Regions from separate parts of the Streptomyces sp. NPDC001231 genome, predicted to be linked through region 2. Evidence: riboswitches for the same ligand, from Rfam matches in the RefSeq annotation. Region 2 holds a riboswitch; each other region holds the start of a gene.
The links. Region 2 has a riboswitch for cyclic di-AMP ahead of ACFY3J_RS15800 (transglycosylase SLT domain-containing protein). Riboswitches for the same ligand answer to the same signal wherever they lie in the genome.
Positions count from the first base shown of each region.

Region 1 (3,265 bases), on a different contig from region 2:
GCGCAGGTCGTGGGAGATCCAGGCGACGAGCTCCCGGCGGGAGGACTCCAGGGCACGCTCACGCTCCCGGGCCTCGGCGAGCCGGGCACTGGTGGCCGCCAACTCGCGGCTCAGCGACTCAAGTTCGGCGGTCGCCGGACGGTGGGGCGCGGCGAAGTCGCCGTGGTCGCCGAGCGAGCGGGCCGCGCGGGCGAGCTCGCGGCTGCGGGCCACGACCCAGCGGCCCAGGAGCAGCGCGGTGGCCAGGGACACCACCGCCGCCATCGCCACGACGGTGGTGACGACGGACAGGTCGTGTGCGGACAGGAACATCGCCTGGGCCACGGCCAGGGTGCCCGTCAGCATCGCGCCCACCGCCACGGCGGCGACCACGGCGAGCGAGGCCGTCAGCGAACGCCGCCGGATCAGCCGCAGCGCACCCGCGCCGACCAGACCCGCCACTGCGGCGCCGAGGAAGGCGTAGAAGGCGATGAACAGGTTGTCCCGCACTGTCAACTCCCGTCGTGCCCGGTGGGGTCGAACCGGTAGCCCACGCCCCACACGGTCTGGATGAGGCGGGGACGGGCCGGGTCGGCCTCGACCTTGCCGCGCAGCCGCCGGACGTGGACGGTGACCGTGGAGAGGTCACCGAAGTCCCATCCCCACACCTCGCGCATCAGGTCCTCGCGGCTGAACACCCGGCCGGGGTGGCGCAGGAAGAAGGAGAGCAGGTCGAACTCGCGGAGGGTGAGCGCGAGTTCGGCGCCGTCCCTGGTGGCGCGGCGGCCGGCCGGGTCCACGGCGAGTCCGGCCGCGGCGAGCGGCCGCGGCGCGGTGGCGGGCCGGGTGCGGCGCAGCACCGACTCCACCCGCAGGACGAGCTCGCGGGGGCTGAACGGCTTGGTGACGTAGTCGTCGGCGCCGACCTCCAGACCCAGGATGCGGTCGTCCTCGTCGCCGCGGGCGGTGAGCATGATGACCGGCACCGGGCCGCGCCCGCGCATCCGGCGGCACACCTCCAGTCCGTCCATGCCCGGCAGCATCAGGTCGAGCACGACCAGGTCCGGCCAGTGCGCGGCGGCCCGGGCGAGCGCGGTCGGCCCGTCCGCGGCACGGTCGACGACATGGCCCGCGCGGTCCAGGTAGCCGGAGACGATCTCGGCGACCGTGGCATCGTCCTCGACGACCAGTACCCGCGCCGCCCCGGTCGGCCGCCGCTCGCCGGACCCGGCACCCGTGGACTCGTAAGACTCCTGCATGCCTCCAGCGTGGCACCACCCCCACGCTCACGCCGCCCCCGAGCGCTCCCCGCCCTCGGACGTCCGCATTCCGTAAGGAAGCCGGGCCGGACGAGCGTGAGGCACCTCACGGGAAGGTCACGAATACGTATCGGACATTCCACGCTTCATTCTTCACACCAGGCACACATGTTCGCTAAGTTGACGACCAGGCCGCACGATTGCCTCCGGCGAGTCGCGTCGGATCGTGCGACCTCCGCCGAGTCCGGTACGCCCCCACAGCAGCCGGAGCCGGGGAACCGACCAACCTCGGGGTGAAGCGGCTCAACTGTCCCTCCGGACAAGGGCCGTAGGGCACGCCTTCCACAGAACGTCCGCCCGATGCCGAGAGCAGAACCGGTAGGCGGCCCATGGGAGGAGTGCGTCTTCCTTGACGCGGGAACGACCGAGCGACGACAGGCCCAGCCGCGCCGAGGTCCAGCAGCGGATCAGCAGCCTCTACGACCAGGCGGAGAACGCCACGGGGAATTTCAACGCCACGCGCGCGATGAGCAAGAGCGCACGTACGCGGCGCGGTTCGGCTGCCTTGGGCGGTTCCGGGGGATCCGATCCGGCGATCGATCGGGTGGCCAGGAAGTGGTTCGACGTGGGGCGTGCCCAGTTGGGTCCGACCATGCCCGCGGTCCTGCCGCCGGACCGTATGCCCAACTCGGCCAACTCCCCTTCCGTCGCGCCGAGTAGGCGTCCGGCGGAGGTCCGCGAGGGACTGGGCCTCGAGGCGGGCAGGGCGCCTCGGCCGGAGCTGACCGCGGGCCCGGCGGGCCCGGTGCCCGAACTGCCGGCGGCGGTACGGGACACCACTCCCCCACCGGAATTGCCCGCCGCACCCACCGCCACCGTGGCCGCCTCCCCCGTGGCGGAACTGACCGCCCGCTCCATGGTGCCGCCTGCCACCGGAACGGCGGGACCGGTGCCCACAGGCACCATGGAAGTACTCCCCAACAGGACCATGCAGCCGCCGCCCACCGGCACCATGGGAGTACTCCCCGTCGGCATCATGCAACCGCCACCCACCGGCGCAATCGACTCGCTGCCGAACGGGACCACAGGGATACTCCCGACGGGAACCATGGAAGCGCCGACCACCGGCACCATGGGAGTACTCCCCGCCGGCATCATGCAACCGCCACCCCCCGGCAACATGCAGGCGCCGACCACCGGCACCATGGAAGCCCTCCCCAACAGCACCATGCAGCCGCCGCCCACGGGGACCATGGGGACCCTCCCCGCCGACATCATGCAGCCGCCGCCCACCGGCACCATGGGAGTACTCCCCGTCGGCATCATGCAACCGCCACCCACCGGCACCATGCAGCCGCCGCCCACCGGCACCATGGAGGCGCTCTCCGCCGGGACCCTTGAGGCGTCGGCCACCGGGGCCATGGAGGTGCTCAGCACCGGAAGTCCGGGCACCGCGACCCCGCCCGCGGGCCCCGTCGCGGGGTTTGCGGGCGTGGCCGAGGCGGGTCGTGAGGTGGTCGGCGGGGCGGGTGTCTCGGTCGCGCGCCACCGGCAGGGCGCGGTGCGGCGGCCCGCCAAGGAGCGGATGCGGAACAAGCTCGCCCTGGCCGGCGAAATGCTGTCCAGGCACGCCGCGCAGCAGAGCGCGCCGCCGCCCGCCGCCGTCGGGGCGCGCCCGGCCGAGGAGCCCCGGCCCGCGCCTCAGCCGGAGGCGGCGCAGTGGCAGCAGCACGCCACCGGACTGTTCGACACGACCCCGCCGCTGGACGGCAACTCGCTCTTCGACGCCAGCCAGGCCGGCGGCCCGGGAGCGGCGGGCGAGCCGGGGGCCGCCACCGGCCCCGACCCCGCCACCGGCCCAGGCGTCGGCGTCGGCGTCGGCGACAGCCCGTTCTCGGCCTACGAGCGGAAGGCCGCCAAGGCGCTGGCCTTCGCCCGCGCCCAGATCGGCAAGCCGTGCGTGTGGGGGGCCACCGGCCCGGGCTCCTACGACTGCTCGAGTCTCACCCAGGCCGCCTGGCGGGCCG
Region 1 is NZ_JBIAXS010000017.1:60,872-64,136, reverse strand. It holds gene ACFY3J_RS21480 (sensor histidine kinase) at 1-489, opposite strand, end outside; gene ACFY3J_RS21475 (response regulator transcription factor) at 492-1,238, opposite strand; cyclic di-AMP (ydaO/yuaA leader) riboswitch at 1,465-1,639, shown strand; gene ACFY3J_RS21470 (NlpC/P60 family protein) at 1,648-3,265, shown strand, end outside.
Region 1: linked by a shared signal. The riboswitch ahead of ACFY3J_RS21470 (NlpC/P60 family protein) and the one ahead of ACFY3J_RS15800 (transglycosylase SLT domain-containing protein) in region 2 are both predicted to bind cyclic di-AMP.

Region 2 (3,265 bases):
TCGGCGCGACGACCTGTGGCGCGCGCCCATCAGCAAGGTGCTGCTGCGTCACCCGGTGCTGTCCGACGACGAGCTGGCGGAGGCGGCCCGCGGCGCGGTGGGTTCCCTCGCCACGGTCACCATGTCGGGCCCCGGGACCGTCGAACTCCAGCCATGCGGCATCACCAAGGCGACCGGACTGGCACTGGCCGCCGGACACCTGGGACTGGGCCGCGAGAGCGCCCTCGCCTTCGGCGACATGCCGAACGACATCCCGATGTTCCAGTGGGCCGCCCGCGGGGTCGCGATGGCCAACGCCCACCCCGAGCTCAAGGCGGTGGCCGACGAGGTCACGACGTCGAACGAGGACGACGGCATCGCCGTCGTCCTCGAACGACTGTTTGTCTAGTGCTGTGACCCGAAAGGTTCACCGGCTCGCGACGCCCGGCACGGCTCCCCCAAGCTCTTCGAGCAGGGGGACCCCCAGCCGCGTTGTCGCATCACCCGAGTACGTCCAGTACCGCGGGTCATGCTCCGCTGTGCGATGCTCCCCCACTGCCCGAACGGCGTGGGAGGTGCCCCCAGCACCGGACGCCGCGAGCTTCCCGGCAAACCTTTCCGGTCACAGCACTAGCCGGTCTGTGCGCCGGCCGCGGTCCGGTCAGTACGCGCCGAAGACGTTGTCGATGGAGCCGTACCGCTTGGCCGCGTAGTTGCAGGCGGCGGTGATGTTGGCGACCGGGTCGTAGATGTCCCAGGACGTGCCGTTCACGTGGTAGGCCCGGAAGGTCGGGTCGATGACCTGGAGCAGCCCCTTGGAAGGGATGCCCTTCTTGGCGTTGGAGTCCCAGAGGTTGATGGCGCGCGGGTTGCCGGAGGACTCGCGGATGATGTTGCGGTGGATCCCGTTGTAGGAGCCCGGGATGCCCTTCTCCGCCATGATCGCCAGGGAGGCCCGGATCCAGCCGTCGAGGTTGTTCGAGTAGCCGAAGCTCGCGGCCGTCCGGACGGTGGCCGGGGTCGCCGCGGACGCGGTCGTGGCGCCGAGCAGCGGCACGGCGAGGACGGCTGCGCCCGTGCCGGTGACGGCGAGGGCGCGGACGAGGCGGGCGGTGCGGGAAGAGCGGCGCTGACCGTTTGCAGGCATGGGGGAATTCCTCTCCGTCGCCTGCGAGGTGAGCTGTCGGGTTCGGGCTGGGAGGTGCCCGGCCGCGCCTTGAAGGGCGCGGCTTCACCCCTAGCCGTTCCGGTGCGGTGTACGCGGTACGTACGACGCCCGGCCCGGCGACTTACCTGGGTCCCCCGCTCCTGCCGTGGTTCATTGGGTCGTTGGGATTACGGGCGGCGGCAGGATTCGGCGTCCGCCCGTCGGTGCCGGGAACGTATGCGAGAGCACATGTCCCGAACAAGTGCCGGAATCACACATCGTCCTGTTTGACCTTGGTCTGGGGGGTATGTGGTGCTTGATCCTTTGCACCTGCCAAGGCTCAACTCGGCTGGGCGTAAAGGAAATGTGGAGGAATGTGAGAGATGGTGCGGACGGAAGGGGGTGTGTCCCAAGTCACGGCTCGGTCGACCGAAGAGCAAATACCACTAAAGAGAATTGAAACCCCAATAGGGGTGAATCGGACTTCATGTGTGAGTGTGCGTGGGCCATGTGGCCGACACGTGATGGTGGTCACGTCGGGTGAAGTGGCCTGGCCCGTATAGGTGGGCGATATCGGTGATCGAAACGTGACCGGATACGCTGACTTGAGTGAGGGCAGCGACCTATCGACAAACCGTGTAATCCCCAGCAGACACCAGCAGACAGGAGACCCCTCGTGACCGTCGTCGGGCCATTCGGGCTGAGCGTGCGGGACCAGGCTCTCGAAGCCGATGTCCAGGCCGGATTGGCGGCTGTCGAGGAAGGGCTGCTCGAAGCCACCAAGAGTGAGGTCCCGTTCATCACGGGCGCCGCCCAGCATCTCGTCAGGGCGGGCGGGAAGCGGTTCCGGCCACTGCTCGTGATGCTCGCGTCCCGGTTCGGGGATCCGTACGCGCCGGGGATCGTGCCCTCGGCCGTGGTGGTGGAGCTGACCCACCTGGCGACGCTGTACCACGACGACGTGATGGACGAGGCCGCCGTGCGCCGCGGGGTGGCCAGTGCCAACACCCGCTGGGGCAACTCGGTCGCGGTCCTGACCGGCGACTTCCTCTTCGCCCGCGCCTCGCAGATCCTCGCCGACCTCGGCCCGGAGGCCGTGCGGGTGCAGGCCGTGGCGTTCGAGCGGCTGGTCACCGGGCAGATCCTGGAGACGGCGGGCCCGCAGGACGGCCGGGACCCGGTCGACCACTACCTGGACGTGCTGGGCGGCAAGACCGGGTCGCTGGTGGCGGTGTCGTGCCGGTTCGGCGCGATGATGTCCGGCGCCGACGAGACGGTCGTGGACGTGCTGACGCAGTACGGCGAGCGGCTGGGCGTCGCCTTCCAGCTGGCGGACGACGTCCTGGACATCGCCTCCGACTCGCACGAGTCGGGCAAGACGCCCGGCACCGATCTGCGCGAGGGCATCGCCACCCTGCCGGTGCTGCGGCTGCGCGAGCGCGCGGCCCGGCTGGGGCTGGCCGAGGACATCGCCCTGTGCGAGCTGCTGGACTCCGACCTGAGCGACGACGCGCGGCACGCGGAGGCGCTGGCGGCACTGCGGGCGCACCCGGCGCTGGAGCAGGCCCGCCGGGACACCGTGCGCTACGCCGAGGAGGCGCGGGCCGCGCTGGCGCCGCTGCGGGAGTGCGAGGCGAAGGCCGCACTGCTTCAGCTGTGCGACGCGGTGGTGCACCGGGCCGGCTGACGCCCGTCCGGTTCCGCGACCTCACCGGCCGCCCCCGCCGGGCGGCCCCTTCGAGCGGCGCTCCCCACGTCTACCCCTACGGGGTGGGGGAGGCGTCGCCCTTTGTGTGTCATACCGCAGGCGTACACGGAGTTGGCTCCGGGGTCTGACGCTTCCGCCCCGCCGATTTGGTCAGATGGAAACCACGGACCACACCACTCCTCACCGATCTGGGTGAGAATGGCGGCTGAGGGTGACACCCCAGTGCAGAAGGACAGCCGCCGCCGATGACGGAGGTAGGGCACACATGGCACCGAACGAATCCGAAGCCGACGACCTGAGCACGGGGCGCCGCAAGGCCGCGCGCTACGTCGTCCCGGTCACGGTGGTGGGGGTGGCGGCGGCGACCATCGGGCTCGTCCCCGCGCTCGCCGCGTCCGGCGACCCCGACCTGCCGAAGATCACCGCACAGC
Region 2 is NZ_JBIAXS010000011.1:125,665-128,929, forward strand. It holds gene ACFY3J_RS15795 (HAD family hydrolase) at 1-388, shown strand, start outside; gene ACFY3J_RS15800 (transglycosylase SLT domain-containing protein) at 641-1,126, opposite strand; cyclic di-AMP (ydaO/yuaA leader) riboswitch at 1,132-1,317, opposite strand; gene ACFY3J_RS15805 (polyprenyl synthetase family protein) at 1,803-2,813, shown strand; gene ACFY3J_RS15810 (outer membrane lipoprotein carrier protein LolA) at 3,100-3,265, shown strand, end outside.

Region 3 (3,265 bases), on a different contig from region 2:
AGGCGAGCCGGTCCTCGTCGTCCTCGCCGCCGCCGACCGGGACCCTGAGCGGTTCGCCGGCCCCGACGTCCTCGATCTCGGGCGGCGTGACAATCAACACCTCGGCTACGGACACGGCATCCACTACTGCCTCGGCGCACCGCTCGCCCGCCTGGAGGGCCAGACCGCGCTGGCCACCCTCCTCACCCGGCTCCCGGACCTGCAACTGGGCACGGATCCGGCCGACTTGCGCTGGCGCGGCGGGCTCATCATGCGCGGACTGCGGACGCTGCCGGTGCGGTTCACACCCGGTCGGTAAGTCGCGGGGAAGCCGGACAAGGCAGGAAAAGGCGCCTGCCGCCGCACCACGCCTACCCACTGACGGACACGAAGACGACAATGTTCAACGGTGTGATCTTCACGTGATCTGTGCGGCATGAACTTGTGACAAGCGATCGACAGCCGATACTTTCACCCATCAGCGTGGCGCCGAGTCTGCGGTCGCCACGCGGGTCACCGCTGTCGCACGAAAGGTCTCCGTATGCTCTCCGGGAACGGTCGTCACCGTCGGCCCCGTCAGGCTCCGGCCCTCCTCGTCGCAGCCGGAGTGACCGGATCCGCCATCGCCATCCCGCTGATCGGCGCCGGCGGCGCCAGCGCGGCCGACGGCAACGCGTGGGACAAGGTGGCCAAGTGCGAGAGTGGCGGCGCCTGGAGCGCCGACACCGGCAACGGCTACTACGGCGGCCTCCAGTTGACGCAGGACGACTGGGAGAAGTACGGCGGCCTCGACTACGCCTCGAGCGCCGACCAGGCCAGCCGGTCCCAGCAGATAGCCGTGGCCGAGAAGCTGCTCGCCGACAAGGGCCCCGGTGCCTGGCCGACGTGCGGGCTGCTCTCCGGGCTCAGCAAGAAGTCCGGGGCGGCGAAGGTCGACACCGGCGTGGGTGATTCGTCCGGAACCTCCAACTCCTCCGGAAAGTCCGTCACGGACGACCTCGGCCTGTCCGACTCGTCGCAGGAGTCGTCGAGTGACCCGTCCGGATCGTCGGACGTCGACCCCGGTTCGACCGATTCCTCCGGCTCGCCGGCCGCGTCCCCCACCACGTCCTCCCCTTCGCCGTCCTCGCCCGCCGAGAAGGGCAAGCCGGCCGAGTCCGACACGTCCTCCGATGTCGCGGCAGGCGGGTCCCAGTCGCCCGACGCCTCGCCCTCGATCACGCCGCAGCCGGGTGATACGGACAACTCGTGGCAGATCGGCGGCACTTCGGCCCTGGTCGACACCGGCGCGCTCGGCGGTGGGCGGCACCGCGGCGGCAGTGCCGTCGAGGATCCGGCCGACAGTCACGCGGCCGCCTCCTCCGGCCGTCACGCCTCCCGCGGCGGCTCCGCGCGCGCCGTCGTCGCCGACTCCTACACCGTCCGCGCCGGCGACTCGCTCGAGTCCATCGCCGACTCCCTTGACGTCCCGGGTGGATGGGACGCGCTGTATGCGGCGAACAGGGGGGCGATCGGGTCCGACCCGAATCACATCTCTGCCGGTCAGACCCTGAATGTCCCTACCGAAACGCCCCAAAAGTAGCGGAAGTTCACGTCACGCTTCGCACCGAATGTCCCATTCGGGGAAGTGTGGGATGAGTCTCAGAAGCCCTGATCGTCTTTGGAATTCGGCGGAGCGCGTGCCTACGGTCATGACCGCTCGTCACCGCGAGCCCCGGCTGCCGCAACGCCGAATCCTGCCAGCGGCCGCACGGGAACAGTCGTCGCGTCAAGCGCCGTGGGCAGGAGCGGGGGACCCAAGGTAAGTGCCGCGCCGGGCAGTTGACCGGAGCGGCTAGGGGTGGAGCCGTGCCTCGTGTACGAGGCACGGCCGGGCAACTCAACCGGCCCGAACCCGACAGCTCACCTCGCAGGCGTCGGTGAGGGGATCCATCCATGCTGTTCTCCAGCAAGGCCAAGCACCGTCGTACGTCCAGGACCACCCGTGTCATCGCGCTCGCCGGTGTCGCCGGTGCCGCGGTCGCCGCCCCGCTGATGGCGGTCGGCAACGCCTCCGCCGCCACCGCCTCCGAGTGGGACGCGGTCGCCCAGTGCGAGTCCGGCGGCAACTGGTCCATCAACACCGGCAACGGCTTCTACGGCGGCCTCCAGTTCACCAACTCCACCTGGGCCGGGTACGGCGGCACCGCCTACGCGTCGCGCGCCGACCTGGCCTCCAAGTCGCAGCAGATAGCCGTCGCCGAGAAGGTCCTCGCGGGCCAGGGCAAGGGCGCCTGGCCGGTCTGCGGCAAGGGCCTGTCCGGCGCCGCCTACACCGGCAGCGCCCCCTCGTCCTCGTCCTCGTCTTCGTCCTCGTCCTCGTCTTCGTCGTCGTCTTCCTCCTCGTCGTCGAGCGGCAGCTCCGCCAAGAGCACCACCACCCGCTCGACCGAGCAGCGGGCCGCCAGCCGCTCCGCGACGCGTCCCGCTCCGGGCAAGACCGTCACCACGCCCACCGGCAAGAAGGTCGAGAAGGGCGACGGCGAGTACAAGGTGCTCTCCGGCGACACCCTCAGCTCCATCGCCGCCGAGCACGGCGTCCAGGGCGGCTGGAAGAAGCTGTTCGAGCTGAACAAGGACATCGTCGACAACGCCGACCTCATCTACCCGGGCCAGCAGCTCCACCTGAAGTAAGGGCCCGTGCCGCCCTTCATGGGCCCCCGCCCCGGCGCGTTCCCCCCTACGCGCCGGGGCGGGTTTTTCGTCTCCCGGACGCCCGGCCGTTCCCGAACCTTCCCCTCCCCTTTGTTCCGAGCAGGAACAAAGGGTACCGTCACTCTGTCCACGAGGCGGTCGGTCGGCCGGTCGCCGCCCCGGGACGGTTAGGCTCTAGTCGCAAGGCTCACGCCCCGCACTTCCAGCGTCACATCCCAGAAGGAGATGCTCGTGCCGTCCATCGACGTCGTCGTAGCCCGGGAAATCCTGGACTCCCGAGGCAACCCCACGGTCGAGGTCGAGGTCGGCCTCGACGACGGCAGCACCGGTCGTGCCGCCGTCCCCTCCGGCGCCTCCACCGGTGCCTTCGAGGCCATCGAGCTCCGTGACGGCGACCCCAACCGCTACCAGGGCAAGGGCGTCGAGAAGGCCGTCCTCGCCGTGATCGAGCAGATCGGCCCGGAGCTCGTCGGTTACGACGCCACCGAGCAGCGCCTGATCGACCAGGCCATGTTCGACCTGGACGCCACCGACAACAAGGGCTCGCTGGGCGCCAACGCCATCCTCGGCGTCTCCCTCGCCGTCGCCCACG
Region 3 is NZ_JBIAXS010000014.1:132,429-135,693, forward strand. It holds gene ACFY3J_RS18970 (cytochrome P450) at 1-298, shown strand, start outside; gene ACFY3J_RS18975 (transglycosylase family protein) at 521-1,561, shown strand; cyclic di-AMP (ydaO/yuaA leader) riboswitch at 1,743-1,910, shown strand; gene ACFY3J_RS18980 (transglycosylase family protein) at 1,915-2,652, shown strand; gene eno (phosphopyruvate hydratase) at 2,899-3,265, shown strand, end outside.
Region 3: linked by a shared signal. The riboswitch ahead of ACFY3J_RS18980 (transglycosylase family protein) and the one ahead of ACFY3J_RS15800 (transglycosylase SLT domain-containing protein) in region 2 are both predicted to bind cyclic di-AMP.